4 regions of the Brevibacillus sp. AG genome follow, and region 1 is predicted to be linked to each of the others. Evidence: riboswitches for the same ligand, from Rfam matches in the RefSeq annotation. Region 1 holds a riboswitch; each other region holds the start of a gene.
What was found. Region 1 has a riboswitch for S-adenosylmethionine ahead of POF51_RS06255 (aminotransferase class I/II-fold pyridoxal phosphate-dependent enzyme). Riboswitches for the same ligand answer to the same signal wherever they lie in the genome.
Positions count from the first base shown of each region.

Region 2: it holds a riboswitch for S-adenosylmethionine, as region 1 does, so the genes downstream of both, POF51_RS06840 (homoserine dehydrogenase) here and POF51_RS06255 (aminotransferase class I/II-fold pyridoxal phosphate-dependent enzyme) in region 1, are expected to answer to the same signal.
Region 3: it holds a riboswitch for S-adenosylmethionine, as region 1 does, so the genes downstream of both, POF51_RS12300 (BMP family lipoprotein) here and POF51_RS06255 (aminotransferase class I/II-fold pyridoxal phosphate-dependent enzyme) in region 1, are expected to answer to the same signal.
Region 4: it holds a riboswitch for S-adenosylmethionine, as region 1 does, so the genes downstream of both, POF51_RS27440 (homocysteine synthase) here and POF51_RS06255 (aminotransferase class I/II-fold pyridoxal phosphate-dependent enzyme) in region 1, are expected to answer to the same signal.

Region 1 is NZ_JAQMYO010000002.1:260,950-268,287, forward strand. It holds gene typA (translational GTPase TypA) at 1-1,379, shown strand, start outside; gene POF51_RS06225 (glutathione peroxidase) at 1,447-1,920, opposite strand; gene POF51_RS06230 (YlaH-like family protein) at 2,152-2,478, shown strand; gene POF51_RS06235 (hypothetical protein) at 2,489-2,764, shown strand; gene POF51_RS06240 (hypothetical protein) at 2,955-4,328, shown strand; gene POF51_RS06245 (DUF5665 domain-containing protein) at 4,338-4,679, opposite strand; gene POF51_RS06250 (pyridoxamine 5'-phosphate oxidase family protein) at 4,818-5,276, shown strand; SAM riboswitch class I at 5,351-5,470, shown strand; gene POF51_RS06255 (aminotransferase class I/II-fold pyridoxal phosphate-dependent enzyme) at 5,565-6,728, shown strand; gene POF51_RS06260 (trans-sulfuration enzyme family protein) at 6,725-7,338, shown strand, end outside.
Region 2 is NZ_JAQMYO010000002.1:386,878-394,215, reverse strand. It holds gene POF51_RS06860 (MFS transporter) at 195-1,394, shown strand; gene POF51_RS06855 (CcdC family protein) at 1,491-1,970, shown strand; gene POF51_RS06850 (VOC family protein) at 2,086-2,901, opposite strand; gene POF51_RS06845 (CapA family protein) at 2,979-4,148, shown strand; gene POF51_RS06840 (homoserine dehydrogenase) at 4,211-5,476, opposite strand; SAM riboswitch class I at 5,563-5,674, opposite strand; SAM riboswitch class I at 5,740-5,846, opposite strand; gene POF51_RS06835 (hypothetical protein) at 5,941-6,075, opposite strand; cobalamin riboswitch at 6,235-6,439, opposite strand; gene POF51_RS06830 (methylated-DNA--[protein]-cysteine S-methyltransferase) at 6,473-6,964, opposite strand; gene POF51_RS06825 (DinB family protein) at 6,972-7,338, opposite strand, start outside.
Region 3 is NZ_JAQMYO010000004.1:197,205-204,542, reverse strand. It holds gene POF51_RS12325 (nucleoside phosphorylase) at 1-302, opposite strand, end outside; gene POF51_RS12320 (sulfite oxidase-like oxidoreductase) at 304-969, opposite strand; gene POF51_RS12315 (ABC transporter permease) at 1,011-1,925, opposite strand; gene POF51_RS12310 (ABC transporter permease) at 1,912-2,982, opposite strand; gene POF51_RS12305 (ABC transporter ATP-binding protein) at 2,957-4,486, opposite strand; gene POF51_RS12300 (BMP family lipoprotein) at 4,625-5,653, opposite strand; SAM riboswitch class I at 5,855-5,977, opposite strand; gene POF51_RS12295 (methyl-accepting chemotaxis protein) at 6,111-7,338, opposite strand, start outside.
Region 4 is NZ_JAQMYO010000014.1:32,410-39,747, reverse strand. It holds gene POF51_RS27455 (AAA family ATPase) at 1-127, opposite strand, end outside; gene POF51_RS27450 (MFS transporter) at 176-1,402, opposite strand; gene POF51_RS27445 (ArsR/SmtB family transcription factor) at 1,399-2,448, opposite strand; gene POF51_RS27440 (homocysteine synthase) at 2,604-3,908, opposite strand; SAM riboswitch class I at 3,998-4,104, opposite strand; gene POF51_RS27435 (rhodanese-like domain-containing protein) at 4,417-4,728, shown strand; gene POF51_RS27430 (SCO family protein) at 4,810-5,436, shown strand; gene POF51_RS27425 (YqzG/YhdC family protein) at 5,433-5,771, opposite strand; gene POF51_RS27420 (hypothetical protein) at 5,875-6,645, shown strand; gene rnjA (ribonuclease J1) at 6,744-7,338, shown strand, end outside.

The DNA of each region.
Region 1 (7,338 bases):
CGGAAGACCAGCTGGAATTCCCAATCGTATATGCTTCCGGTCTGCAAGGGATTGCAGGACTTGAGCCAGATAAGCTGGAAGGCGACCTTCGCCCACTGTTTGACACCATCGTAGAGCATATGCCTGCTCCTGACGCAGACGAATCTGCTCCGCTCCAAATGCAAGTAACCATGCTGGATTACAACGACTTTTTGGGTCGTATCGGGATTGGCCGCATCTATCGCGGTACTATGAATTTGAATGAAATGGTATCCGTGACTACGCGCGAAGGCGAAGTGAAAAAAGCGCGGATTCAAAAGCTGTTCGGTTTCTCCGGTCTGCAACGTGTTGAGCAAAAAACAGCAAGAGCGGGAGATATCGTAGCGATTTCTGGTATTGATGATATTAACGTAGGGGAAACGGTTTGCCACGTTGATCATCCTGAGGCATTGCCACTCTTGAAAATTGACGAGCCTACCCTGCAAATGACATTCCTCGTGAACAACAGCCCGTTTGCTGGTCGCGAAGGTAAGCACGTGACTTCCCGCAAGCTGCGTGATCGTCTGATGTCTGAGTTGGAGACAGATGTATCTCTGCGTGTAGATGAAACAGATTCGCCAGATGCGTATGTGGTTTCTGGACGTGGTGAATTACACTTGTCCATCTTGGTAGAGAACATGCGTCGTGAAGGCTTTGAACTGGGTGTGTCCAAGCCTGAGGTTATCATTCGTATGATCGATGGACAAAAAATGGAACCGGCTGAGCTGTTGATCATTGATGTACCTGAGGAATACACAGGGCCGGTTATGGAGACATTGGGTCAACGTAAAGCCGAGATGGTTAACATGATCAACAACGGCTTCGGACAAGTTCGTCTGGAATTCATTATTCCATCCCGTGGTTTGATCGGATATCGTACAGAGTTCTTGACGATTACACGCGGTTACGGTATTCTCAACCACTCTTTTGACAGCTATCGTCCACTTGTACCAGGAGCGGTAGGAGGACGTCACGCAGGGGTACTTATTTCCCACGAGACAGGAACAGCTACCACGTACGGCTTGATGTCCGTAGAGGATCGCGGAACGATGTTCATTCACCCAGGTACAGAAGTATACGAGGGCATGATCGTGGGCGAGCATAACCGTGACAACGATCTTGTTGTTAACGTATGTAAAGAAAAGCATGCGACCAACGTACGTTCTGCGACCAAGGATGAGACTGTCAAAATGAAGGCTCCTCGCATGTTGTCTTTGGAAGAGGCATTGGAATATCTGAACGACGATGAGCTGTGCGAAGTAACACCTCAATCCGTTCGTCTGCGCAAAAAATATCTGAACAAATCAGATCGTGAGCGCTATGAGAAGCAAAGACGCTATGAAGCACAACCGCAAGCGTAAGATAGAAAAGAAAAGAACGCCACTTTATCCTGTTTGGGATGAAGTGGCGTTTTTGTTTGGGCTGTCCTTACAACAGACTTTCAATATCAGAGATGAGCTCTTCAGGTTGAGTACGAGCACTGATGCGTTTTACAACCTGACCGTCTTTATCCACGAGGAATTTGGCGAAGTTCCATTCGATATCTGGATTTTCTTCGCTCGGGGCATGTTCCTTCAAGTACTGATACAACGGGTGAGTATCAGGACCATTGACATCGATCTTTGCAAACAGCGGGAACGTCACGCCGTAATTTCGATCGCAGAACGTTGCGATTTCTTCTTCTGTTCCTGGCTCTTGTCCAGCGAACTGGTTGCAAGGGAAGCCGAGAACAACAAGACCTTTATCCTGATAACGCTCATACAGCTTCTGTAGCCCTTTGTATTGAGGAGTAAGGCCGCATTGGCTGGCGACGTTCACGATTAGCAGGACATGCCCTTTGAAGGCGGCTAACGTCTTTTCTTCACCGGAAATGGTTTTGACGGCAATATCATACAAGCTCATCTTATTCCCACCTTTTTCTACTGACATATCTTCATCATAGCATGTACGGCGAAATTCATGCCAGCAACATGGAAGAGCCTACCGTTTTTTGACACAGAATCCACCACCTGATAAAGTAAGAAAGATAGCGTTTTCCTAAGAAAAAAGGAGTGACTATTCGTTTCATTCCGCCTATGAGGTGGCATGTGAAGCGGTAGGAGTTTCACCGCTTGAAGACAGGAGAGATAAGTGATGGACTGGATACAAATCGCATCAACCTATGTGCCAACGAATCCAGATCAGCTCACCGCATATGACAGCTTTCGCATATGGGCTGATAAATATCGGGCTTGGATTTTGTTTGTGGAATTAATTATCGTCTATTATCTTGGCTTTGCTACCCGTATCCGTATGCCTATTTTGAAAAACGTGCTCTTGTACATCCTTTTGTTTGCTGGAGCTCTCATTTTCGCTATTTTGGATGTGCAGCTTCCTGTGAAAAGTGCAATGTTCGTAGCGATTGCGATTCTCGTGATTGTTAAGGTACGGATCAAGCCGGAGCAAACTGGGCGAAAGTGAGGAGAACCGTGTGAAGCGTGAAGATGCACTTTTTAACTGGCTCCAAATTCAAGTGGTTGCCGATGCGCGACCAGAAGACCGCTCTGCTTTGGATACAGCTGCTTTTTTCTTGCAATTGCTGCAAGAGGATCATCAAATGAGCGATATCGGCTATCGTCAGGAAGGCAACTGGTACGTGCTCTTTGGAAACGCTGAATCTCAAGCCTTGGAAGTGCGATACCCTGCTGAATCGGTCGAAGCTTTATTGGCCGCGATTGAAGGCGAACCCAAGTACAACTGCAACTAAAGGGACAAAGACTCCCCTCCACTTGCCGAAATGATTCGGAAGTTGGGTGGAGTTTTTTTGTATCGAGCACTTTTTGTAGGTAATAAGACGCGGTTTCTTGGAGGATGCAACTTTTGAAAATGATTTCCCGTCAATATTCATGCCCCAAGCAACCAGGGGGATTTTGCCAGACTAGAAGGGGGAACTACCATTGAAAAAGTACATGACCAAGCCCGTATTAGCAGTGGTGACAGCTGCAGGTATTCTTGGCTGTTTGACGCCAATTTTTGCCGATGCAAGCTCGATTGCTAGTCCAAGTGCCACAAAGGTAGTCATGAATGACGAAGGGAAACAAGTAACGCGCTACAATCTGAAAGAACTTGCCCAAAATGATCCAACCACGTTGAACATGCTCTTGAAGAATCAAGCGGATCACTTGTACATCATTGTAGAAGAAATCAACTTGAATACGAAACTGCAAACCTATATGGAAGAAAACAAAGCGGAGTGGGAGCGTATTTACAACGAGTACTACAGCGATATTTGGCTGGAAGTGCGCTTGACAGACAATGATGAAGAAATCGTGAGCGTAAATGCCAAGACTGAAAATAACAAGGTGTACATAAAGGGGATTGTGACTTCGGATGTCACCAAGGTGGTTGTGAAAAAGCCGAATTCCGACATTATTGAAGTCGTTCCGACCAAGGAGCACTCTTTTACGGTCAGCTTTGAAGCTCCAGATGCATCCTATGAACCGTATGTAACTGTGAGTGCCTATGAAGGCAGCAAGCTGGTTGATAGCGAGAAAGTAAAGATCGTACCAAAAGCAGAAGAAGATAAGGAAATGATCATCCATACTATGTCTGTATTGGATGCGAAGAAAAAGGAATTAAAAGTAAAAGGAATTGTCAAGCAAGGGGCAGACAAAGTAACTGTCACCTATAATGGCGTGAAAAAAGACGCAAACGTGAAGAAGCTGTGGGACGGCGTAGGCAGCTTCACAGTCTCAGTAAAGGATGTACAAGCAGCAAAAGATCAAAAAGCCTTGATCGAGATTTACGAGGATGGCAAGAAGGTTGATTCCGAATCCGTTCAGGTAGAAATCGTTAACGCTCCTGACAAGGATCAAGCGACCGTATATGCCATTAAGGCGACTGCTGTAAACAATCCTGCCGCCAAGTCCATTCAAGTGAAGGGGACAGTAAGCGGCTGGAATAAAAAGGACGACACTGAATTGTATGTGATCGCTCCTGACGGGAAGAAAAAAGAGATTAAGCCAAATGACAAAGGCGAGTTTTCGCTGACATTGTCGTACAAGAATCATTCCTTTAGTGCCAAAACAATTCAATTCGCATTGTATGAAGATGATAAGCTGGTTAAGAAAGCTGACGTTGCATTAAGCACAAAAGTCATTGTCGAGCCTGTGAAGCCAACAGATGAGGATAAAGACGATGATGATGACAAAAAGAAAAAAGAAAAAGGGAAGCAGAAAGATAAGCATCCCAACGGCAACGCGTATGGCTATTGGAAAAAGCACGACAAACATCATGATGACGATGATGATCATGACGACGACAGAGACTAGTCTCTATCGTTAAGGCCGCTGCTTGTAAGTCTCGACGTACTCCACCAATTGTCTGATGTAATCCCCCAGAATGGGGATGGAAAGAAATTGCGTCAAGAGGGAGCCGAGGAAAGCCAAAACGATAGCAGTACCAATTGTCAACCCCAGACCCCGGGCAAGACCTGCGAGGAAATTGATCCAGAGCAGCTTGCGCGGGGCTGTGTAATTTTGGATCACATCTGCTAGTCGGATATCTTCCAAGAACATCGCAATTTTATGCATCCGCTCATTTACCTTCCGAACTTCCTGAAGCTCTTCAAGGACTTGATCAATTTGCTGCATGAGGCGGTCTGTAGGCGACAAGCTGTCCATCCCCTTCCATCATTCGGTATCGTTACTTACCAGTCTAGGGAAAAAGACAACCAGAATCAAGGTGGAGAGGAAACGTTTGCCTATCAGCTAGGCGAAGGGTAAAATGAACGTACAAAACGTTTGTTAGGAGGCTTTGAAATGGCTGAAACTGTTTCCCAATCTCTTTCCGAAGATTTATTCAAGCTCTTGCAAAAGGAGCGTTTTGTTACCTTGGGCACAGTAGACCATGAGTCAGGGGCACCATCGCTCAGCTCCTTGTCCTGGACGTATGCTGTCAGCGCCGATACGATTCGTTTTGCCGTGGATAATCGCTCACGTATTTTGGCTAATATTGCGAAGGAACCGCAAGTTGTCTTGCATTTGATCGGTGCCGGCTCGTCTTTCGCCATAAATGGTCGTGCTTCCGTCAAAACAGACCGACTGGAAGGCGTTCCGCTCAAGCTGGCCATGGCAGAAATCAAAATTGAGGCTGTTCGTGATATTATGTTTTACGGTTCCCGTATTTCCGTAGAACCACAATATGAAAAGACGTATGACAAAAACGCGGCAGCGAAGCTGGACAATCAAGTGATGACCGCCTTGAAAGATGCAAATTAACGGGTGGAAATAAATTGTTGACAAGAATCCTGCCGATCCTTTAGTATTAGGGTCAATCAAATTGAATAGCAATCTTCTTATCCAGAGCGGCGGAGGGACTGGCCCGATGATGCCCGGCAACCAATCACCTGTATTTTAACAGGGAGATAATGGTGCTAATTCCTGCAGAGTTATCAAACTCTGAAAGATGAGAAGGATTTGCTTACGGTGACGTAAACAAAGCCTTCTTTCAGAGGAAAGAGGGCTTTTTTGATGCCCTCGTACACTATTGGAGGGAGAGAAACAGACATGAATTTGGAAACGAAATTGATTCAGGCGGGAGTAGGCAGAGATGAAAAAACAGGGGCGGTGAGCTTTCCTGTTTACTATGCTACGGCTTATCGCCATCCGGCCTTGGGCCAGAGCACTGGATACGATTATACACGCACAGCTAATCCTACTCGCACTATTTTGGAGGAGACCATCGCTGAAGCGGAATCAGGAGATGCAGGTTTCGCTTGCGCCTCAGGAATGGCTGCTGTTCATACCGTCATGGGCTTGTTTTCCCAAGGGGATCATCTGATCGTTTCACTCGATCTGTACGGGGGAACCTATCGATTGTTCGAGCAAGTGCTCTCTCGCTATGGTCTGACGTTTTCGTATGTGGATTTGCGTGACATTGGTGCACTCAAAAATACGATTCGCCCTGAGACAAAGGCGATCTTCGTCGAGACACCTACCAATCCGCTCATGCAGATTACCGATATTCGAGCAGTAACGCAATTGGCGAAACAGCATGGTCTCCTTACGATTGTAGACAACACATTCTTAACCCCGTATTGTCAACGCCCATTGGAGCTTGGTGCAGATATCGTTCTACATAGTGCAACCAAGTATTTGGCAGGACATAACGATGTACTGGCTGGACTCATCGTAACAAAAGGGGGAGAGTTGTCGGAAAAAATCCGGTTTTTGCACAATTCAATCGGTGCTGTACTTGGACCACAAGATTGCTGGCTTCTCGTTCGCGGGATGAAAACATTGGCATTGCGGATGGATCGTCATCAATCCAATGCCTTGATTGTAGCGAAAAAGCTGCGTGAGCATCCGGCAGTGGCGGAGGTATTTTATCCAGGTCTGCCAGAGCATCCGGGGCATGAGATACAGGTGCAACAAGCAACTGGGCATAGTGGGATGGTATCGTTCCGCGTACGCGATACAGAACAGGTGGGATTGTTCCTGCAAAATCTGCAAATCGTGTCCTTTGCGGAAAGTCTGGGTGGTGTCGAGTCATTGTGTACGTATCCGGCGACGCAGACTCACGCCGATATCCCGCAAGAAGTCAGAGAACATGTCGGTGTTTGTGATCGATTGTTGCGACTGTCGGTTGGCATCGAGCATCCAGATGATGTCGTAGCCGATTTGTTTCAGGCATTGAATGCTAGTTTGGTCGTAGGGGGGAGTGTACGATGAATTTTGCAACCAAGATCCTCCACGGTTCGACTTGCATTGACCCGTTCACAGGTGCGTCGTCGGTTCCGATTTATCAAGCTTCGACGTTTCATCAGGCTGATATCGATCAGCCAGGTACATTCGATTATGCCAGATCAGGCAATCCGACCAGGCAGGCTTTGGAGGAAGCTATTGCGTCTCTGGAGGGAGGCGCACGCGGTTTCGCGTTCTCATCTGGCATGGCTGCCATTTCCAGCGTATTTATGCTGTTTTCAGCTGGAGACCATGTTGTAGTGGCGGAAGATGTATACGGTGGCACGTTTCGGTTTTTGACCAAGGTATTATCGAGAATGGGCATCTCCGTTACGTTCGTGGATGCAACAGATACAGATTCCGTTCGTGCGGCCATTACATCGGCAACGAAAGGGATTTACCTGGAGACCCCCTCCAATCCCACCTTAAAGGTGACAGATATTGCAGCGGTTTCTCGTATTGCGAAGGAGCACGGCTTGCTCGTCATTGTCGATAATACGTTCCTTACCCCGTATTACCAGCGGCCATTAGAACTTGGCGCAGATGTGGTCATTCATAGTGCAACGAAGTTTATTGGAGGGCATAGCGACGTCGTGGC
Region 2 (7,338 bases), 130 kb from region 1:
TTACGAATAGCTCCTTTTGGGCGTAATGGCCGCAGTATTGTGTTAGTTTGTCCGTTATGAATACGAAGAATACCCACAAAGACAATAAATATACAAGCGTTTGCATGAATGCTATACTTGAGAAATCGCTTTTTATCAAATGAATGGATCGGTTCAAATTTTTACCTATCTAACAAATGTTTGGAGTGGCTCTCATGTTATGGCGTAATCGTACCTTTCTGCTTTTAATGAGCGGAGAGATCGTCGCGGGAGCGGGCATGTGGATTTCGATTATTGCCAATCTTGCGTTCATGCAGAAACTCGTTCCTTCTGATACGGTGAAGGGCTTGATTCTGATGTGTGGGTTGGTGGTAAGCATCCTCCTCGCCCCTAAAGCGGGTGTGGTAATTGACATGTACGACAAAGGCAAGATCATGCTGTTTGCCAGCCTGGTCCGAACACTCAGCCCCGTCTTCATGTTCCCGGCTCTTGCAAACGATTCTCTTCTGTGGATGATCGTATCTTTGATCGTGATGCAATGCTCTGCTGCATTTTATTTTCCGACCGTGCAGGCTTCCTTGCCAGCCATCCTTTCCCAGGACGAGTTACTCAAGGCGAACAGCGCATATCTGAATATCTCTACCCTCTCGCGCATTGGAGGAACAGCAATCGGCGGTATACTCGTTGCCTCCATGGACCTGTCCATGCTGTATGTGTGCTCCATCATCGCGTACGCTGTACTCGCTGTCATCACACTCTTTCTCCGCATTCCGCAAGTGACTTCTCGGAAAATTCAGGAAAAAGTAGAGTTTCGCGAAGTACTGACGATCTCGCGACAGGACCCGGCCTTGTTTGTCGGCTTGATTAATAACGGGTTGATCACCTTGTTCCTTGGCGGTCTGAACCTGATGATCTTGAACTTTAGCGAGCTACAACAGGAACCTCAGCTCATGGGATGGATCTATGCAGCAGAAGGAATCAGCATTTTGATTGGGGGACTCTTGGCAAAACGTTGGATTGGCAGCAGAAACCTCGTGGCAGCGTCCACCATCATGCTCTTTTTCTTCGCGCTGTCCCAGTTTGGCATGTCATTCGCCGATAACAAATTCATGGTGCTCGCTTCTTTCTCCATGTTCGGCTTTGTCGTTGCTTTCTTCTTCCCGGTCACCGCAACGATTTTCCAGAAGCGTCTACCTCCACACCAGCAAGGGCGATTCTTTTCTTTTAAAAGCATGCTGGATCGTGGATTCTTCTTGTTGGCTCTCGCGATTACAGGAGTTGGGCTGGACCTTCTCGGCATTAGCGGCTACCTCCTCTTCATCGGCTCGGTGACAGTGCTCTTTGGCTTATTGACTTTCTTCTACAGTAAAAAGCATAAGCTGGATGTACGCTCCCACGATGAAGCAGCTGCCTAGAATCGGAATGTAACGGACATGACAAACGCTTTCCCACTGACCATGCTTTGGTGTACACTAGTGAAAGTATGTTGAACCTTATGGAGGCGTTTTTCCATGCAGATACTTTCCTCTCCCGTTTTGGGAATCCTGCTGCCTCTCGTGATGGCTATTGCAGTGATCTTTGTGAGAATGCGTCGGCAAAAAAAGCCGGCTTCTGCAAAAAGCATTATTTTGCCACCTTTCTTTATGGCGACAGGGTTTGCAATGTTTTTGTTCCCGGAGGCGCAATTACCGCCCAAGTTTGATATTGCAGCCTTTGTGGTTGGGCTTATCTTTTCGATTCCGTTGATTATGACGTCACGCTTCGAAATCATTGGGCAAGATGTGTATTTGAAACGGTCCCGTGCGTTTTTCTTCATTTTGTCTGGACTGTTGGTCATCCGACTGATTATTAAACTGATGATCAATGATAGCTTTACACCGATTCAGACGGGTGGGCTGTTCTTCTTGCTCGCATTCGGTATGCTCGTACCTTGGCGTATCGCGATGCTGGTGATGTACCGGAAATTAACTAAAAAGACGTTTGGCACCTAGTAAAAAAACCACCTCCAGTGCGAGGTGGTTTTTTTCTCAAAACGCTACATAAAACGGATGCTCTTCTTCTCGTAAACACAACTCAATCCGTTTGCAGAGGCTCTCTTCTAAACGACTATTCCAGCGCTGCTAGAAAGTAAGATCCTCCATCAATCTTATACTCGCTATTCTTGCTTGCTCCTTCCAGCCTCGCAAAAAACGGTCGTTGCCCGCGATTTTTCCATGCAGTCTGCGCCAATCCCTCTTCGGTCGGTTGGCAAAGCACTACATTTCCACCCGGAAGTTCAAATGCTTGGCAGATTGCCCCCAGTTCTTTATCGTGAAATTTTTCGCTCTTCTTCCATCCAAACCAGCTTTGCCAACGTGCTGTTGCTTCATCCAGATCGTTTACTGCATAGCCTACTGACTGGAGATGCGCTGCACCGTTCGGATGTGCGCCAATGATGCCACGATTTGTCAAATCTTCTATTCTCTCCTCATCCGTTTGCGACCATTCAATGAGAAATGGCGGTAGAAGAGCACTATCTGCATCTTCGAGGAACAGCATCCGCCACCGAAGCGTCGTGCCATCATCACGCGTACGACTTCCCGCAACTGGTCCAGTAACCTGCAAACCTTGGCCTCGCAGGCGCTCTGCCCACGCATCCATCTCGTTGGTCCGAAGCGCAATTTGACCAAATCCTTCTCCCTTCGCTTCATCCTCGATACATTGACGTACGAGCGGATTATCTGATTGTCGAGCAAGCTCCTTGTGTTCAACCGCCAAAAATTCAACATAAGAAAGCCCGAAATAACTAAGGCTATTCCATGTCCCCCAAGACGCGTGACGCCCTCCAGCTACCGCATGAAAACCCGCTTGGCAAAATTGTTCCGATGCTTCCTGTGGAGTTCGCTGTACAAAATGAACCAAATGATCAAAAGTTAATCGCACCTTTTTTCGCCTCTTTTCGTAATACTTATAGGATATCAAAATTCATTTATGTAAGGATAGAAGGACAAGGGGGAAAAATGAACGAGACCAGATCAAGCCGGGTAAAAGCTCGGCGCAAGAAATCACGTAAAACATGGGTACGTGTTGGAAAGAACACGCTCCTATTTAGCGTATTGGCCATCTTCGTCGTCGGAACCTACTACTTATTCCAAACTGCCATGGATGGAAAACATGCCAACCCGAACGAGCAGCCTGCTCCTGACAATACTGTGAACCAAAAGACCTCTGTGCAGCTCACCTTTGTCGGTGACATCATGATGTCAGGGAATGTAGAGAAAACCTTACTCGCAAACAGCTATGACTACCCATTCAAGCATGTAAGCTCACTCTTTTTGCAAGATGATATCACGATTGCCAATTTGGAGACGCCGATCACCGCCACAGGTGTTGCCGCACAGAACAAGGCGTATGTCTACAAGTCGTCGCCACTTGCTGTTCCTGCCATGAAAAACGCAGGGATTGATGTGGTGAATCTCGCCAATAATCACTCCATGGATCAAGGAGTTCCGGGATTGCTCGATACTTTTGACGCTTTGGACAAGAACCAGATTGAATACGTCGGCGCCGGAAAGGATGCCAAACGTGCCTATTCCCCTGTATTCATAGAAAAGAACGGCATCAAGATCGCGATTCTCGGCTTCAGCAGGGTCATTCCCGAAACAAGCTGGTTTGCAGGGGATTCCCAGCCAGGTATGGCCGCTTCCTATGATCCTACGCTAGCAGTGAAAGCGATCCAAGATGCGAACAACCAAGCGGATCTCGTCGTGGTGATTGCACACTGGGGCAAGGAACGCTCCGATTATCCTGTCGATCATCAAGAAGAGTTGTCTCGTGCCTACATCGATGCTGGTGCAGATTTGATTGTCGGCGGTCATCCACACGTACTTCAAGGCTTTGAACGATACAACGACAAATGGATTGCGTATAGTCTAGGCAATTTCATTTTCACACGATCAAGCGAACCCAAGACTTGGGAAACGATGGTTCTGCAAGCAAACTGTACGAAAAGCGGTGATTGTGAGCTGACGATGCTTCCGTTTCACGCAGAATTGGGACAAGCTGTACCCATGAATGAAAGCAACGGCGCTGCCCTGCTAAAACGTATTGAATCCATTTCTGAGAGTGTCGACATACAAAGTGACGGGCGTGTACAGCCGCGCGCAAAAGTGGTGGAGACTGCCCCCTGACAAAAGAAGCCGTGTTTCCAGGTAACTAGAAATACGGCTTTTCTTCTTATTTTTCCTCTTACTTACGCAGACTCGATAATGGGGAAGCAGCGCACTTCTAAGCCAAAATCATTTTTCAATAGGGACTCGTGCTCTTTACTGATTCCTGTCACGATCAGACCTGCACGCAATACGCCCCCCAAGTCGAATTGGACTTTTAGTTTATGCACGTTGACTCCTGCCTGCTGAAGGAAATGCAAGACACGATCTGGCGTAGCAGTATGACATGAGCCCTCTAGATAACACAGGACGCGTTCCTCCGAGTCCACCGTGACTCCTGCTTTGTCAGCCGTTTTTTCTTTCCAAGTAGGATGCGGTGTGAATGGCTGTGTCAATAAATAGGCCAAATCCTCTACGACTGCACTTGCTGTAGGGAGCTCTCCTGCCCCTCTTCCTGTAAACAACAAATCTCCCACGATGTTGCCCGATAGCTGCACAGCATTAAACGCGTCGTGGATTTGCGCCAACGGATGACTCAGCGGAAGCATGGTTGGTTCAACAGATAGGCGAATTCCTTGTTCAGCTTGATAGGCCTGCGCGATGAGCTTGATCCGGTACCCCAGCTCACTCGCAATCCGAATGTGACCCGCTGATAAATCTGAAATCCCTTTACGAACAACATCTGCTAGCGGCAGCGATTCTCCATAAACAAGCTGTGCCAGGATGTACAACTTGTACATAGCGTCAAAGCCTTCTACATCCGAACGAGGGTCTGCTTCCGCATAGCCCAACTCATGCGCTTGCTTGAGCACCTCCTGATAAGAGAGTTGTTCTGCCTCCATCTTCGTCAAAATGAAGTTCGTTGTTCCGTTGAGAATACCGCGAACACCTTGGATATCGTTCGTGCGAAGGAACTGCCGGAGCACGCTCAAGATCGGGATGCCCCCTGCCACACTCGCTTCATAGGCCAGATGAACTTGATGCTGATTTGCCAAATCGACTAGCTCCGTTCCTTTTTTCGCCAGTAGCTCTTTGTTGGCAGTTACTACATGGCAGCCCTTTTCGATCAAAGCACGGACGTAGTCATAGGTAGGTTCTACACCGCCCATGACCTCCACTACGATATCCACATCGCTTCTCAATACATCCTCAAAGTCAGTTGTCAGTAAAGCCGGGTCGACGTGAACCGCCCGCTCTTTTTCCGAGTCACGCACCAAGGCCTTGACGATCTCAATTCGTTTTCCCAGACGAGAAGCCAGCTTCTCCTGTTGCGAACGGATCGTTTTGATTACGCCTCCACCGACTGTTCCCAATCCCAATAATCCCACGCGTACCACTTCTGCACTCATCCTGACCACCCCATACCCCGAATTTTAGATAAAAAGAAAAGCCATCTTCGATAAGAAGAAGGCTTGTTAGCAGCTAATGCTCCCCCTCCTTATCTCCCAGGACGTATATGTCCTGCAGGAATTGGCACCTTGTCACAAAATATACGTGACGGTTGCCGGGCTTCATCGGGCCAGTCCCTCCACCTCTCTGGATAAAGAAAATATGAAATTAAAAAAACCTTCTTCGCTAAGAAGAAGGTTCATCTACTAATAGAGTAACCCGCTTCTTATCTTTCGAGACGAAACGTCTCGCAGGAATTGGCACCTTGTCGCAATATGCAACGGTTGCCGGGCTTCATAGGGCCAGACCCTCCACCTCTCTGGATAAGAACCATTTATGCTGTTGAGCTTTATTCTAAGAAATTCCAAGGCAAGCGTCAACAAAATTCTTTCTTTTCTGATTGTAAGCTGATTTGGCAAGGCTTTCAGTTGGGAGTGAACAGGCTCTCTACCTCTTCCATACTGCAGCAAGTGCAATGAAACACACCCTCCTGGCCTTCCTCAGGTAGCTCTTTTTCCTCGACATATCCGCACCATTGGCAAATGAAAAGTTGAATCATCGCACGCCCTCCTCTTCTTTTATCCTGCCCAAAATAAAAAGAACATTTTCCGCTCGACCGTGACGATCGTTAGAAAATGCCAGAAAAAGAGGGACGCACTTGTCCACGCGCTGTTTTTCGCAAGCCATCTCTAACACCTCCCTATCTCCCGTAGGTCTATCAGTGTTGTCGAAACAGGCAGGTCTCCTGACTATGGGTTCATCGTCTAGCGTCGCCTTCCCCGTCTATTTTGATAGACCAGTGGCTTGTTGGACGCTGACTCCCCTCTTACAGTGGCGGGACCGTGTCGGATTTGCACCGAGCTTCCCTATTATCCTTGTGGCGAATTGTTACGCCCGAAGGAACCTGTTTCCACCTATGAAATTGTCTTTTCTCACTACTCTCCTCAAATTTTACCTTATTCTTCCTTGTTTTGCGAACATTGTTCGTGGGTCAGTAGCCATTCCTTTCGCCACAAGCCACCCGAATAGCCTGTTAGACTCCCGTTTGATCCAATAATTCTATGGCATGGCACAATGATGTTCAGCCGATTTTTTCCGTTGGCATTCCCGACAGCCCTCACCGCATTTTCCTTCCCAATCAACGCGGCTAGCTCCGTATACGTAATCTTGTGCGCATAGGGAATAGTGGTCAATGTGTGCCAGACTGATTTCTGAAAGTCTGTCCCTTTCATCCACAGGGGAACAGAAAAGGACTGTCTCTTGCCGGAAAAATATTCGTCCAGCTGTTGCTGGCAAACGAGGAGAGGCTCGTGGCAATTGTCTTCTTGTTCAAGCAAAATGGGTTCGTCCCGATCTGTGAATAGGATAGAACATACCCCGTCTTCTGTCCCACTGATTTCCAAGACGCCGAGTGGCGATGCATAATCGATTGTCTGTATCCTTTCCATACGAGACCTACCCTAAATACCGCTCTCTCAAAATGGTACTGTGGTGAGCTTCATGTCCTGCAATCACATAAGCCAACGTCCTTGCAGATAGCTTGTTTCCGTTGGCAATTCCTGTACGCAACCACGCTTCTGGAGAGATTCCTCGGACTTGCGCGATGGTCGAAGCACGTACAGCCTTATACTCTTCCAATAAATCAGAGAGGTTTCTTAGCCGAAAACACCCGTGTTCGACAAAAGTATTCTCATCAAAACCGATGAGGGGTGTCTGGTCTCCTCTCGCGATTCTCAGTAAGCGATAGCTCATGATGCGTTCTGTATCGACGAGATGACCCAAAACCTCTTTTACCGTCCATTTGCCTGGTGCATACCGATAA
Region 3 (7,338 bases), on a different contig from region 1:
AGGCTGCCTGTCTCGATTTCTTTTTGGTATGACCCGGCAGTTCCTACACGAATGATGACCTGAACGCCGCCCTTCGCCAGCTCCTCGAAGCATACGGCCGCTCCCGGTGCACCTACCCCATGGCTCACTACCGCTACCTCAACGCCTTTCCACGTACCCGCATAGCTGTGATATTCACGGTTTTCCCCGATTTGACGCTGATCGTCGAGTTTCGAAGCAATCAAAGCTGCACGTTTTGGATCACCGCACACGATGACGCGCTTTGGCAGTTGTTCTGGATCTACCTTTAGATTCGTCAACATCTCAATCGAACTCCTTTTTCTCCCACTCATCCTCTGGGATCGGCAACGCTTCACCGGAGAACCGCTCTTCACGAAACGGGTCTGCGATCAAGTGAAAACCATTTTGCTCCCAAAAGCCGGGCTTGTTTTCGGTCATAAATTCAATTCCTCTGATCCACTTCACACTTTTCCAGAAATACAGATGAGGAACAACCAGGCGAAGCGGCCAACCGTGCTTATCCGTCAGTCTCTCTCCATCAAAGGAATGAGCCAGCAGCACATCATCACGCTCCAGATCCGCAAGCGGCACATTGGCGGTATAGTCGTGATCACCGTGCAGCATGACGAAGTTCGCTCGCGGAGTCACGCCAATTGCTTGCAAAAAATCACGAAAACGCACGCCTGTAAATGCATTGTCAAAACGGGACCAACGCGTCACGCAGTGAATGTCGCTCGTCACTGTCACCTGTGGCATCGCCATGATCTCTTCGTAGGAGAGCGTCACTTCCCGGTCTACCTCACCGAAAACACGCAGTGTCCATTCGCTCATGTCATACACCGGCACGTCTCCCTCATGCAAAATGGGAAACCGCTCTGTCAGGATTTGTCCTGGCGGAAGTCGTCTGGCGAGTCCCGGTCCCACTGGGGCGGGTACTTTCATTCTTTTGATCCGATCTGCCTTGTTCATAGCGCATTTCCCCTTGTCTTCGCTGTCTATATGACCTGTGTTTAACGGGTGCTCTGCTGATTATCGCTGCCGATCTGACTCTTGTTTTTCAAGAAGAACATCGCCACAATCGTCAGCACGTATGGCAGCATGGCAGTGAACTGGGTCGGAAGCGAAAAGCCCTGCAACCGAATACTAAGGGCATCCATCAACCCGAACAAAAAGCTCGAAGCCAAAATACCGAGTGGATGCGACTGCCCCATCATCATCGCTACCAATGCGATAAAGCCCCGGCCAGCCGTCATTCCTTCTGTAAACATCGTGACTTGCCCCAGTGAAAGCTGTGCCCCTGCAATCCCGCACAATGCTCCACTCATCACAATCGCCAGCATCTGAAGTCCCGTCACTTTCAGACCGAGACTGCGTGCCGCAACGGGATTCAGACCAACTGCGAGGACGCGGAAGCCCGTAACCGTCCGATAAAAGAACACATACAACAGAATGGCAGCCAAAAACGCAAAATACACGAGCGGCGAATGACCAGAGACAATGCCTCCGATGACTGGAATATCGTGAATGAAAGGAATCTCGACGGTTGGCAAGCCAACCATATCCTTATCGTAAAACGCCCCTTTGACACCGAAGATCGCCCGCAGTGCAAATGTCGTCAACCCCAGCGCGAGAAAGTTAATCGCCACACCGACGACGATTTCATTCGCCCTAAGCTTGATCGTCATGTACGCGAATAAGAGAGAAAAGACAATGCTGACCAGCGCTGCAATCAAAACGGCCAGAAAGAGATTCCCGGTAAAATGATTGCCGACGATCGCGGAAAAGGCACCGACCAGTACCAATCCCTCCAAGCCAACATTAAAAATTCCGACACGTGCGCAGAGCGCTCCACCCAAAGCTGCCAATAAGATCGGCGTGACCATCCGAATGGTAGAACTGAGGAGGGACCAATCAAAGAGCTCCATGCGATTCCCCTCCTTTTGCCTTCCGCTTTTTCCACCAGTCGTAGCTGAACTTGGCGGAGATGAACAATATCAATACGGCTTGTATAACACTTGCCAGCTCCAGCGGCACATCCGTATTGCGCTCTACACCCATGGCTCCTGTCTGAAAAGCAGCAAGCAGGATCGAAGTCACAATGATGCCAAGCGGGTGCGAGTTCGCAAGCAGAGCGGCCATCAGCCCCGTCCAGGCGAACCCTGGTACAGTCAGGGCACCGTCAACAAAACGATAGTGCGCCCCCATTACCTCTACGGTTCCCGCCAAGCCAGCCAGTCCACCACTGGCAAACATCCCGGTCAGCATCACCCGAATGCGATTAATTCCTCCGTATTGAGCAAACAGCGAGTTTTGACCCAGCATCTTCACTTCATAGCCAAAAGGCGTAAAACGAAGTACCCAGAACAACAGCAGCGCTGCAACGATCGCAAACAAAAACCCTGCATGCACGCTCATCCCGGCAAACAGCTTCGGAAGCCAAGCGCTTTTCTCCAGCATGACGGTCTGTGCCAGTGCCGCAGAACCTGAGCGATCCCGGAATGGCTCTGTCACGAGATAGCTCGCAAACAATACCGCGATATAGTTGAAGAGCAACGTAGAGATGAGCAACGGAATACGAAAGCGGGCTTCCATAAAGCCTGGCAACAACGCCCAGAACCCACCGACTGCCATCCCTGCGAAAATACCCGCCACAATTTTGATCATTCCCGGTGCTGGCAAGTAGATCGCGACTAACGCAGCACTGACGGCACCCAGCACCATTTGCCCTTCCGCCCCAAGATTGAATACCCCTGCCCGAAATGCGAGGGAAAGACCCAAGGCAATCAGCATGATAGGCGTGGCTCTCGCTAATGTAGACGTAAAGAAATAAAAACTGCCAAAGGCCCCTTTCCACATTTCCTGGTAGGTGCCCAAGATCGATTCGCCAACTGCAGCAATGACCAGCGCCCCGGTCAACAAACCGATGACGACAGCCAAGAACGGCTGAACCAATGACTTAGATAGCTCTTTGATTGCTGCCATGAATGCTTCCCCCCGCCATGATCACGCTGATTTTTTCTTCGGTTGCCTCCAGGCGTGAAAGCTCTCCAGCGATTCGCCCTTTATACATGACCAAAACCCTGTCAGACAAGGCGAGAATTTCGGACAACTCGGAGGAGACGAGCAAGATCCCGTCTCCCTGATTGCGCTTTTCAATCAGCGCCTGATGGATGTACTCCATGGCACCGATATCCACCCCTCGCGTAGGCTCAGCCGCAATCAAAAACGGGGTTTCATGTCCCAGCTCCCTTGCTACGATCAGCTTTTGCAAATTTCCACCTGACAGATTCCCTGCCAGCTCCTGCAATTGCCGAGAGCCAGTCTTGATGGCAAACTGCTCAACCCAGCCTTTTACGACTTGGCGGAATTTCTCCCGCAAAACGACGCCTCGGCAGTTGTAAGCAGGCTTTCTCTGATAGCCCATCAACGCATTTTCCTCGACGCTTGAGAGTTTGGCCGTTCCCCACAGGTAACGATCCTCCGGAATATGCGCCAAGCCGGCATCCCGAATGGTGGCTACTGATTTATTCGTCACATCTTTGCCGCCTAACCGCACCGTACCCTCCTGTGCCGCACGCAAACCACTGATCGCTTGTAGCAGCTCGGATTGACCATTCCCGGAAACACCTGCAATTCCTACGATTTCGCCGTGATGCACGGTAAAGCTGACTTGATCGAGCAATGTCTGCTTTTCTCGAACCGTGAGATTCTCCACCTGCAACAAGGGGCCTTTATCCAGAGGAACTCGCTCAGCTAGCTCCTGCAATTCACGTCCAACCATCAATCTTGCCAAATCATCCGCATTTGTCTCATTCCGCGAAACCGTTCCCGTCACTTTGCCTCCGCGCAGTACCGTAATACGATCGGCTACCTCCATGACTTCCTGCAACTTATGTGTAATCAAAATGACGCTCTTGCCACTCTCTGCCAGGTTTCGAATCGTTTGCAGCAGGTCGCGTACCTCCAGCGGAGTAAGTACAGCGGTAGGCTCGTCCAGCACGATAATATCCGCCCCTTGATACAGGACCTTAAGAATTTCGACCCGTTGCTGTTCCCCAATCGAGCAATTCGCTACCTTGGTCTGCGAATGAATCGGAATGCGATACTGCTCACTAAGCGCACGCACCTTGTCCTCCGCGTCATTTCTTTTGAAAAAACCCGCTTGCTTCGGCTCGTAGCCGATCACGATATTTTCAGTCACACTGAATTCTCCGAAGAGCATAAAGTGCTGGTGAACCATCCCAATTCCATTTCGAATCGCGTCCTCTGGTCCGCGAAAAACAACTGGCTTTCCGTTTAACACGATCTCTCCCGACGTCGGCTGCTCCATCCCGTACAGCATCCGCATCAGTGTCGTTTTTCCCGCTCCATTTTCCCCGACAATCGCGTGGACTTCTCCTGCTGCCAGTGAGAACGACACCTTGTCGTTGGCGGTAAAATCTCCGTACTTCTTGGTCATGGCCCTCATTTCCAAGCGATCGGTCATTCCCACTCCCTCATTTCTGTACGTCCTTTTATGAAAATGGAAGACCGACTACACAGCCGTAGTCGGTCACATCCATCACTGTGCACAAGCTTTAAATAATCGTTCAAAAAGTTGGCTTTTCAGCACCGAACTACCTTTTTAGAATTTATCTGGTACTTCGCGGGTGCCTGCTACAATTTCATCGCTGATCGCTTTCACTTTATCCACTACTTCTTGTCCAATAAAAGCGTTCAGAGGCGTTTTGCTTTCGTGCGTGACATAGGTTACGCCAACACCTTTTTCTTTCAAGCCGTACGCAACAACACCTGGTTTGAACGTTCCTTCTACAAAGTTCTTCACGGTTTCATAAGCTGCCGCGTCGGTCCCTTTCAATTGGGACAGAACGATATGCTCTGGATCGATCGTCGTACGGTCAACGTCCTGACCTGCTGTGAAGAAGCCTTTTTCCTTCGCCGCTTCGAAAACGCCGAGGTCGCCTACAGCTGCTGCACCGTTAATGAAGTCAGCGCCTTTGGAAGCTTGGAGCAAAGCCAATTCTTTCGCTTTTGCCGGGTCAGTGAAGCTTCCTACATAGTTGACCATCAGTTCTGCCTTTGGATTCGTCGCTTTCAAGCCCTCTTCGAAGCCGACTGTCCATTTTTTCAACTGCGGAATATCGAGAGCGACAACCATACCTACTTTGTTCGTTTTCGTTGCCAGACCTGCTGCTGCTCCCACCAGGTAAGCCGCTTCCTGCTCGCGGAAGGTAACACTGCGAACGTTTGGCAAATCCACTACGGTATCAATAATCGCAAAATTACGGTCAGGATTTTCGGTTGCTACTTTTTTCAATGCATCCTCTGATGTAAAGGAAGAAGTGATGATCAAATCATAATTTTCTGCAACAGCCACGCGCAAATTCTCTTCAATCGCTCCATGGTCCGTAGATTCAATCGTTTTCACTTCTGCGCCCAGCTCTTGTGCGGCTTTCTTTGCACCATCATCCATTTGTTGGAAGAACGGGTTCACACCAATTTTCTCGGGCAAAATCAAGGCAATTCGCTTTTTGTCCGCGCCCTCTTGTCCTGCTGCTTGTCCTCCTGGCTGATCTGCAGGTGCGCTTGTGCCAGTCGAGCACCCTGTTGCCAATACTGCGAATGTCGTTAATGCCAGCAATAACTTCTTCATGATGTATCTCTCCCTATCCGAACTTTACGTTTTTCTTTATCCTATTAGGTAATGTACGGCTTTTTACCCATTTTTTCAATAGTATTTACGAATATTCTCTTATAAAATTAATTTATTGTTCGTTTATTTACTCCTCCCCTTTTACAAATACAACAAAAAAACTCTTCCCGGAGGAAGAGTTTGCGTACGTAGCCGTTCTCTTCCTCATCTGTCAAAACCATGGTACAGGTTTTGCAGGAATTGGCACCTTTCTGTTCATGCATAGACATGATCAGTGGTTGCCGGGCATCATCGGGCCAGTCCCTCCGCCGCTCTTGATAAGGTAGGTGAATATATTTAGTTACAATGGAATTCATTCTAGCAGAACGGTTCGAAAATGCAATTCTTTTTTCTCAATTCCAAACACTTCTAAAAGTGAATAAAAGTTTAAACAGTCGTCTTTCCAGCATCGAGAAACCTATTTCACGTGAAAGGTTTGCTGGAGACGATGAGACAACGTATTCAGCTCGCCCAGCTCTTCCGTAATCTCACGCACTTTTTGATGCTGGTTTTCTGCTGTCGCAAACAGCTCTTCTAAGTTGGCTACCGATTCCTCGGTTACAGCTGTAATGGTCGACATCTCGATGGCAACTTCTCCGGAACGCACTTTTACCCGGTCCATGCTGGAGCTTACTTGATCAGCTGCTTGCAGGAAGGCCATCATCCCGGCACGCACTGCTTCGATGGAGGCCACTGTTTTCACGGCCAGTTCTTGGCCTTTTGCAACAGACGTTTCCCCATTGCTCATATGCTGCACCGCATTCTCACTTTCCTGGTGGAGTGATTTCAGAATGTCGGTAATTTCCTGCGTAGCTGTCGCGCTTTGTTCTGCCAGCTTGCGTACCTCATCCGCTACAACAGCAAATCCCCGTCCATGTTCGCCTGCACGCGCCGATTCAATCGCCGCATTCAGCGCCAAGAGATTCGTTTGTGTCGCGATCTGATTAATAGCGCCAACAATTTCCTCTACACGGTTCGCCTGCCGATTGAGCTGGTGAATCGTGGAGGCTGCTACATTGACTGCCTGCACAATTTGCTCCATCTGCGAGGACAGCTCGTTCATCATCTGAACGCTTTCAGTCAGACGACGGTTGTTTTGTTGCGATTCCGTTTTCATTGCGTTGGTCTGTGTTGTGACTGCCTCGATTTCCTGGTCGATGGATTGAACCTCTTCTTCGATTTTCACCGTAGAATTCGCCTGCGATTCCATACCTGTAGCGACTTCCTTAAAGGCCACCATCATTTCATCTGTATTGCGCTTCGTACCTTCCGCATGCTCATGCACATGATCGCTTGTACGATCCAGCTGTTCCGTCATTTGCTGGATGTTCAAAAGCATTTCTCCCAGACGGCGCTCCTTCTCTTCCGCTTCCTGCCTTGCGTCATCAGCTTTTCGCAAGGAGGCTTGTCCGGCGAGACATAGATACGTGACGGCTCCCATCATCATGAGAATCGTGACAATACGCATAAGCAAATTGAGCTCCGAAAAATCACCTTCGAAAATCTCGTAGGTTCCCGTATAAAATCCAACAATCGTAACGATGATTTGGGCAATTCCCGCTGTAACTACCAGCTTCCAGTCCAAATAGGCTGCCAAAAAGCCCATGACGATAAAGGCGAGGAAGGTAACCTCCTGGTAATCGGTA
Region 4 (7,338 bases), on a different contig from region 1:
GCAAGTCCTCCAGCAATACGTGACCACGGGCGAGCAAGGCCGTTACCAATAGGCGGATCTGACTTTCCTTGCCCACGATAACGCTGCTGATAACATGCTGAAGGTTATCCAATGTCGGATGAGTCATGAAAATTCTCCTTTTCCCATTCAAAATTTAGGAGCCATACGGTTTTTATTATATAGGGAATATCCTGTTATTTACAAATTTTCGAAATAATATTCCCCCCAGCGCGGCGAGCACGATGACGGCACCTACAGAGATGTAAAGAGGGCGAATCCCTACCTGATCGCTTAGCTGTCCGCCAAGCCAAATACCGACGGGCATCGTCGCACGCACGATGAGCAGGCGGACAGACAGTACACGCCCCATCAACTCGGAAGGAACGTGAAGCTGATACAAGCTTGTGCTATGTACTTGGAAAAAAGGAGCAAACAGACCAGCCAGTAGTTCGATGGTGATTGCCAGCCAGATGTCATGGGTAAAGCCTATCGCAACAAAGCTTAAGCCACCTAATACCAGTGATCCCAACATGATCAGGGGCTGACCAAGGCTGTTACGGAAGCGTGGCACGAGCAAGGAGCCGAAGAAATATCCCAACGGATAACCAGCCAAAAACAAGCCTACATGAAACGAGGTGCCTTGTAGCTCGCCGACTACAAAAGGCAGGTTTAGTACGAGTGTGACTCCGACAGCAAATTGGACGAGAGCTGAGTACAGGCCAAGCCAGAGTAGAAGGGGCTTCTGCCAAAAGATCGCAAGACCAGCCTTAAACATGACAAACCACGATTGCTTCTTGCTGGCGGTATCTGCTGGGGCGATTGGACAAAGAACCAGAAAGAAACCGCTGAGCGCATAGCTGATCGCGACCAATGCGAGTACTGACTCGCCGCCGATACTGGCTACGAGAATCCCAGCCAAAGGAGGACCTGTAATCAAGGCAATGCGCAGGACACTATCCAAATAGGCATTGGCTTGGAGGAGCTGCTCTCTTTTGACCAGAACAGGGAGGAGCGATTGGCTGGCTGGCACATATAGCGGTTGAACGAGACCGTTGATCAAGGCAGTGAAATACAACGGCCAGAGCGATTCTGTCCCGGAAGTAATGACCACAAAGGACAAACAAAACGCAGCAGCTCGCATCCATTGAGAAAAAAGCATGACACGCTTCTTGTCGAATCGGTCGATGTACGGTCCGGCTACCAACTGAATAGCGAGCGACGGTATGAAATACAGCAGCCACATCTGTCCGACCGCACCTTGTGAGCCTGTTGCCTGATAGATTAACCAGCTATTGGCGAGGGTACCGAGTGAGGTCCCGAGTTCGGAAATGAGCTGACCAAAAAGAATCCAACGATAAGAACGCTGCTGCCAGACAGAGGCTTGTACCGCAGTTTGGTTCATGGGGCGCTCCTGTCCAGGAATTCATCCCATATCAGGGGGAGCTTGTCCAGAGTATGACGGCGGAGTCTGTAACGGGAGCCGACTGTTTCAACGAGATGGGCAGACCGCAGCATGGACAGGTGATGGTGCACTGTCGATTTTGCCATAGAGAGTTGCTCTGTTATTTCTTGCAGACTCAGGTCCTTTTCCGCGAGCATTTTGACCATGCGCAGCCTGTGCTCATCTCCGAGTGCTTTTAAGGCTTGCACCAGTGAAGGGGGTGGCTGATTTGGATCTACAGCATCGTGCAAATTTTCGTCGGCAACAGGGTAATAAAAAATTTTCGTCCCGACAGCATCGGCCTGTACGGTCCACGGGCGATAGATCGCTTGTGGGATCAGTAGTACGCGTGTCACGGCAGGCTCAGGGAGGTAGCTCGATCCCGTCGCATACTCCACCAAGGCTTCCGGGGTGAGCTTCCCTAGCTTGTTTTGCTTTTGCGACCAATCCCGTTCTAGCATGCGAACGATTTCTTCCTCATGCGGCTTGATGTGGGTGCCATACCAGCCTTCCATCAATCGGAGAATATGACTCCTCAGCTCTTCTGCATCAACGGAAGTAATATGTCCGATATACGATTCAAAAAAGAGGTGCGCGCGGCACGCTTCCTGTAAAGCGGCGCAATCCTCCTTGCTTCCTTGTGCAGCCTTCCAACGTGCTTCTTGCATATTCTCACCTAGATAAGGGAGGGCCTCGTATCGGAGCTGTTCTGTTGAGAGCTCTCTGACATACGAGAGAAATGAATCCAGATCAGCGAAAGGGCAAAGATCGAGCAGTTGCAAAAGCGTCTTCCACGTGTTGTGCTCCTTCGCATAGTCGACCTCTTGCCGTACAGAAGGCGATAGCTCGTCCAACAGTTGACGCCAGTAGGCAGGAGGGTGTTCCATCGTGTGATGCAATTGATCGTAGGTAGCGGCAGCGATTCCCAAGGCAGCTTCGAATAAAGGAGAATACGAAATCTCCACGCGATACGTTGTCCGTTCACTTCCGATGTTCAAAACTTTCACGTCTATTCATCCTTCCAAAATTTGTACATAATTATGTATTTTATAAATAACGAATTTAAAATTCAACATTTTTCGAACATGAATAGAAAAGTAAAAGAAGAATCATAAATCTCTATCCAGAGAGATCATGATTCTTCTTTCTTTTGAAGGTATGGTTAACCTACCGTGGATAATTGCAACGCACGCTGCAATGCCTGCTCCAGATCAGAAATGATATCGTCGATCGATTCTGTACCGACGGAGAGGCGAATAAGTCCCGGAGTCACTCCGGCTGCTGCCTGCTCTTCTTGTGTCATCTGCTGATGTGTTGTGCTAGCTGGATGAATGATGAGTGACTTGGAGTCCCCGACATTTGCGAGATGGGAGAACAGCTTCACGGACTCGATCAACGTTTTTCCTGCCTCAACGCCACCGCGAATTCCAAAGGTCAGGATCGCGCCAGCACCTTTTGGCAAATATTTTTGTGCCAACTCACGCTGGGAGTCTGACTCGAGTCCTGGATAACTCACCCACTCTACGGCAGAGTGATTGGCGAGGAATTGGGCTACTGCCAAGGCGTTCTGGCTATGCCGTTCGATGCGCAGATGCAGTGTTTCTAATCCTTGCAGGAACAAGAAGGAATTGATCGGGGCGACGGCAGCACCAATATCGCGCTGGAGCTGGACGCGCGCCTTGATAATATAGGCGAGCGGACCGACTGCCTCTGTATAGACAACGCCATGGTAGCTTGGGTCTGGTGTAGTCAGACCAGGGAATTTTCCGTTGTTCCAGTCAAATTTTCCAGAGTCTACGATAATACCGCCAATTGCTGTTCCGTGGCCGCCGATGAATTTGGTGGTGGAGTGCACGACAATATCGGCCCCGTGCTCAAAAGGACGGCACAAAATCGGAGTCGCGAAGGTGTTGTCCACGATCAAAGGTACGCCATTTTCGTGGGCAATATTGGCGATCGCCTCAATATCAGCGACATCAATGCGTGGATTGCCGATCGTCTCGCAAAACACGGCTTTTGTCTTTTCGTTGATATAGGCACGGAAATTTTCCGGATTGGAATGATCAGCAAAATGAACTTTGATACCGAGGCGGGGGAGCGTGTGGGCGAACAGGTTGTAGGTACCGCCGTAGAGACTGCTGGAAGCGACGATCTCGTCTCCTGCATGCGCAATATTTAAGATGGCGAATGTAATGGCAGCTTGCCCGGATGCGGTCGCCAATGCACCAACACCACCTTCGAGCAGGGCAACACGCTTCTCAAATACATCCTGGGTCGGATTCATGATGCGTGTATAGATGTTCCCAAACTCTTTTAACCCAAACAGATTGGCTGCATGCTCCGTATCGCGGAAAACGTAGGAGGTCGTCTGATAGATCGGAACAGCACGTGAGCCTGTTACAGGGTCAACCTCTTGCCCACCGTGTACCGCAAGCGTTTCTGGCTTCCATTGTTGTTGATCGGACATGTTCATCTCTCCTTCTACTATGAAATCGACTAATAAAAAAACGGAGCATTCTCCTGAGAAGAAGAAGGCTCCGATCATGCACGGGCTTGTGTTCATCTCTCAGAATCACTGGATTCTGCAGGAATTGGCACCATGCAGCTAGTCTGCTGGTTGCCGGGCTTCGTAGGGCCTGTCCCTCCACCGCTCTTGATGAGAAAAGTTGTTGTCGTAATTGTATGAAAATAACACCTTGCTGTCAATGTAGAATATGTAGTTATCAGGGAGGTTTTTATGTATATATGGATGAAAGGTGTTTCACTCATGCCATTAATTTGTAACGCTTTTGCCTCAAGCTGTTCACATCCCGTGTGGCTACTGCCACAGCGAAATAGGAGATAATGGTAGAAAATAGGGAGCATAGATGCAGGGTAAAGCCAAGTGCTCTTCGCGTTAGAAAAGTAAAAAAGCGTGTGATATCATGGAGGTGGTTACAACTGATCTGATCGTACATATAGGAGGATAAATAGCGATGAGCCATGGAGTAAAGGAAATGACACCACAAGAGCTGTTGGAAAAGCTGGAAGCCAAAGAGGAGCTGCAAGTCATTGATGTGCGTGAGGTCGATGAGTGGAATGCAGGTCACATTAAAGAGGCGAAGCTGATCCCACTCGGCTTTTTGCCACATCGTATCGATGAGCTGGATAAGAACATTCCGATTGTGATGGTTTGCCGTAGTGGTGCCAGAAGCCATAATGCTACAGCGTATTTGAGTGCACAAGGATATGACGTGGCGAATATGGTTGGCGGCATGCTCGCATGGCCAGGTGAAGTAGAACAGTAAGAAGTGATAGAAACAGTGTGAATGCCTCCCGTGTGTAATCAGGAGGCATCACGCATGGGACAAGCAGGGAGGAAGCAACCCGTGAGTGAAGGAACACAATTGCAGCAGGAATCTGGGATGAAAAAACATTGGTTTCCTGTGTTAGCTGGTATTATCCTTTTGGCTATCGTCGGAGTATTTGGTTATAAGTACATGACACAAGAGAAGATCGAAGTATTGAAGCCCATCGCAGACTTCACCTTAGACAACAGTAACGGAACAACCTATACATTTAATGAAAGTGCTGGTAAGGTACGACTGGTTGAGTTTATGTTTACCAAATGCCCGGATATTTGTCCGGCTACCACGTACAACATGGCCAAGCTGCAAGATCAGTTGAAGGAAAAGGGACTGTTTGGAGACAAAGTAGAGTTTATCTCCATTTCCTTTGACCCTGATAACGATACGCCAGAAGTCTTGCAAGAGTACGCAGCCAAGTTCAAGGCAGATCAGAGTGGCTGGAAGTTCCTGCGCGGTGACGCTCAGGCTGTAGAGAAAGTGACGAAGGATTTTGGTCTGATGGTTATGAAGCAGCCAGATGGTTCTTATGCGCATACGGCTCGCATGTTCCTTGTGGATGGAGATGGAAACATGCGCCGCGCGTACGGGATGGCAGCTGACATGGACATGGAAGTCATGATGAAAGAGATGGAACAGCTCGCTGACTAGCGGGTCTCCTCATAGGAGATGTTGACGACTTCTTCTGTCTGATTCACAAATTCAATATGAACGAGTAACGCCCACCTGCGATTGCCTTCTTGAAGCAAGAGCTTAAACGTCTCTTCCGACGTGGTGGGTGTTTTTGGTGTTCGTCCAACGTGCAGGTAGTCCACAATTTGAGCGTTTGGATATCGCTTCATCGTTTCCTGCATCGCGAGCCTGCCCCATTTTGCATAGGGAGGCTGGGCATAGGTAGGAAACGTCTGAAATAGAAGCAGGAAAAGTACGGGACAGAGAAGGGGCATCATGTTCCGATAGCGAAATAGGCGACGAGCGGTTTGCATTTGCTTAACCCTCTCCTTTTCGAAATGGTTTTCCATGTATTTTGAAGACTTTTCGGAATATCATTCGTAGAAAATAATGACAATGAAGTGAGGGAGGTTTTCGATGCATTACTTGCTGATTCCCTTATTTGGCGTTCCTGTTTTGGTGGGGGTTCTTGCGGCAATATTCCAAAAGCCTCCTTTCTGGAAAAAATGGGGGCCCACGATTGCTTCAGCCATATTGATTTACGGAGGTTGCTTCGCTGCGAATGTACATTGGCAAATGAAGTATGGCATTCCGGTGTTACCTACGGCGGCCGACTTGGAGCTATTTTTATACTTTTGTATCCTGTTGGTGTTTGTTTGTATCCTCATGTATATTGGCTTCTTGATCACGATGAGAAAACAGTTTTGGAAAATGAACCTCGTTTTTCTATGCACAGCCTTTGGCATGTTTAGCTTTTTTGCTGCTGCCTTTTTAGGCATGGGACCCTTTTTGAAAAAAGCGGAGTATGTCACCGTCGTACAAAAAGCAAAAGACAAGTGGAAAGCGGCGAAGATGGACAATGAGAAGCCCATTGATCTCGCCATCGTATACAGCAGACAAGATTGTACCAAAAATTGTGCAGGGTATCCGTATACAAGTCTAATCCTCGTACGGAATCAGTCGGATCAGCCGGTGGAGATTGATTTGAAACTGCGACTGCAAAACAAAAGTGGCGCCGTAGTAAAAGAAATCGAAGCCGTACCACTAAAGCTCTCTTCAGGAGAAATTACGGAGGTATGGACGGGCGATTCCTATGCAAAGGACGACTTCTGGGCGAGAGCCAGTGTCGTTACCGATGAAAGAGTTGCTGATTTGGAGTATCAGTATTCAATTATTGACCGAAGATGAATGTGTGGAATAGACAAGACTGTGTGAAACGAACGTCATACGTTGTGATATAATAAGAATGGCATGCTTGGTTCGGATTCCCATAATCATGCACGACGATGTTAGGAGGAAAGAGTTTGAGCGACGTTAAGATTTTCGCGATGGGCGGCCTCGGCGAGATCGGAAAAAATATGTACTGCGTCGAGTATGAGGACGAAATCATCATCATTGACTGCGGGGTGAAATTCCCTGAAAATGAAATGTTTGGTATTGACCTGGTTATCCCGGATGTTTCCTATTTAGTGGATAACCAGCACAAGATTAAAGCACTTTTGTTAACGCACGGACATGAGGATCACATTGGTGCGATTCCTTATATTTTACGGCAAATCAAGGTGCCGATTTACGGTGGTCGTCTGACCCTGGGCTTGGTCAAGGCGAAGCTGGAAGAGCACCGTTTGCAAAATGAAGTGAAGCTGATTCCGATTTCGGAAGATACGGAAATTCCTTTTGCGAAGCTGAAGGCGACATTCTTCCGGACGAACCACAGTATCCCTGATTCTTTGGGAATTGTGCTCCATACACCAGAGGGAATGGTTATTCACACAGGTGACTTCAAGTTTGACATGACACCAGTCGGACAAACAACGGAGTACGGAAAAATTGCACGCTTTGGTGCGAGCGGTGACGTTTTGGCGCTTTTGTCTGATAGTA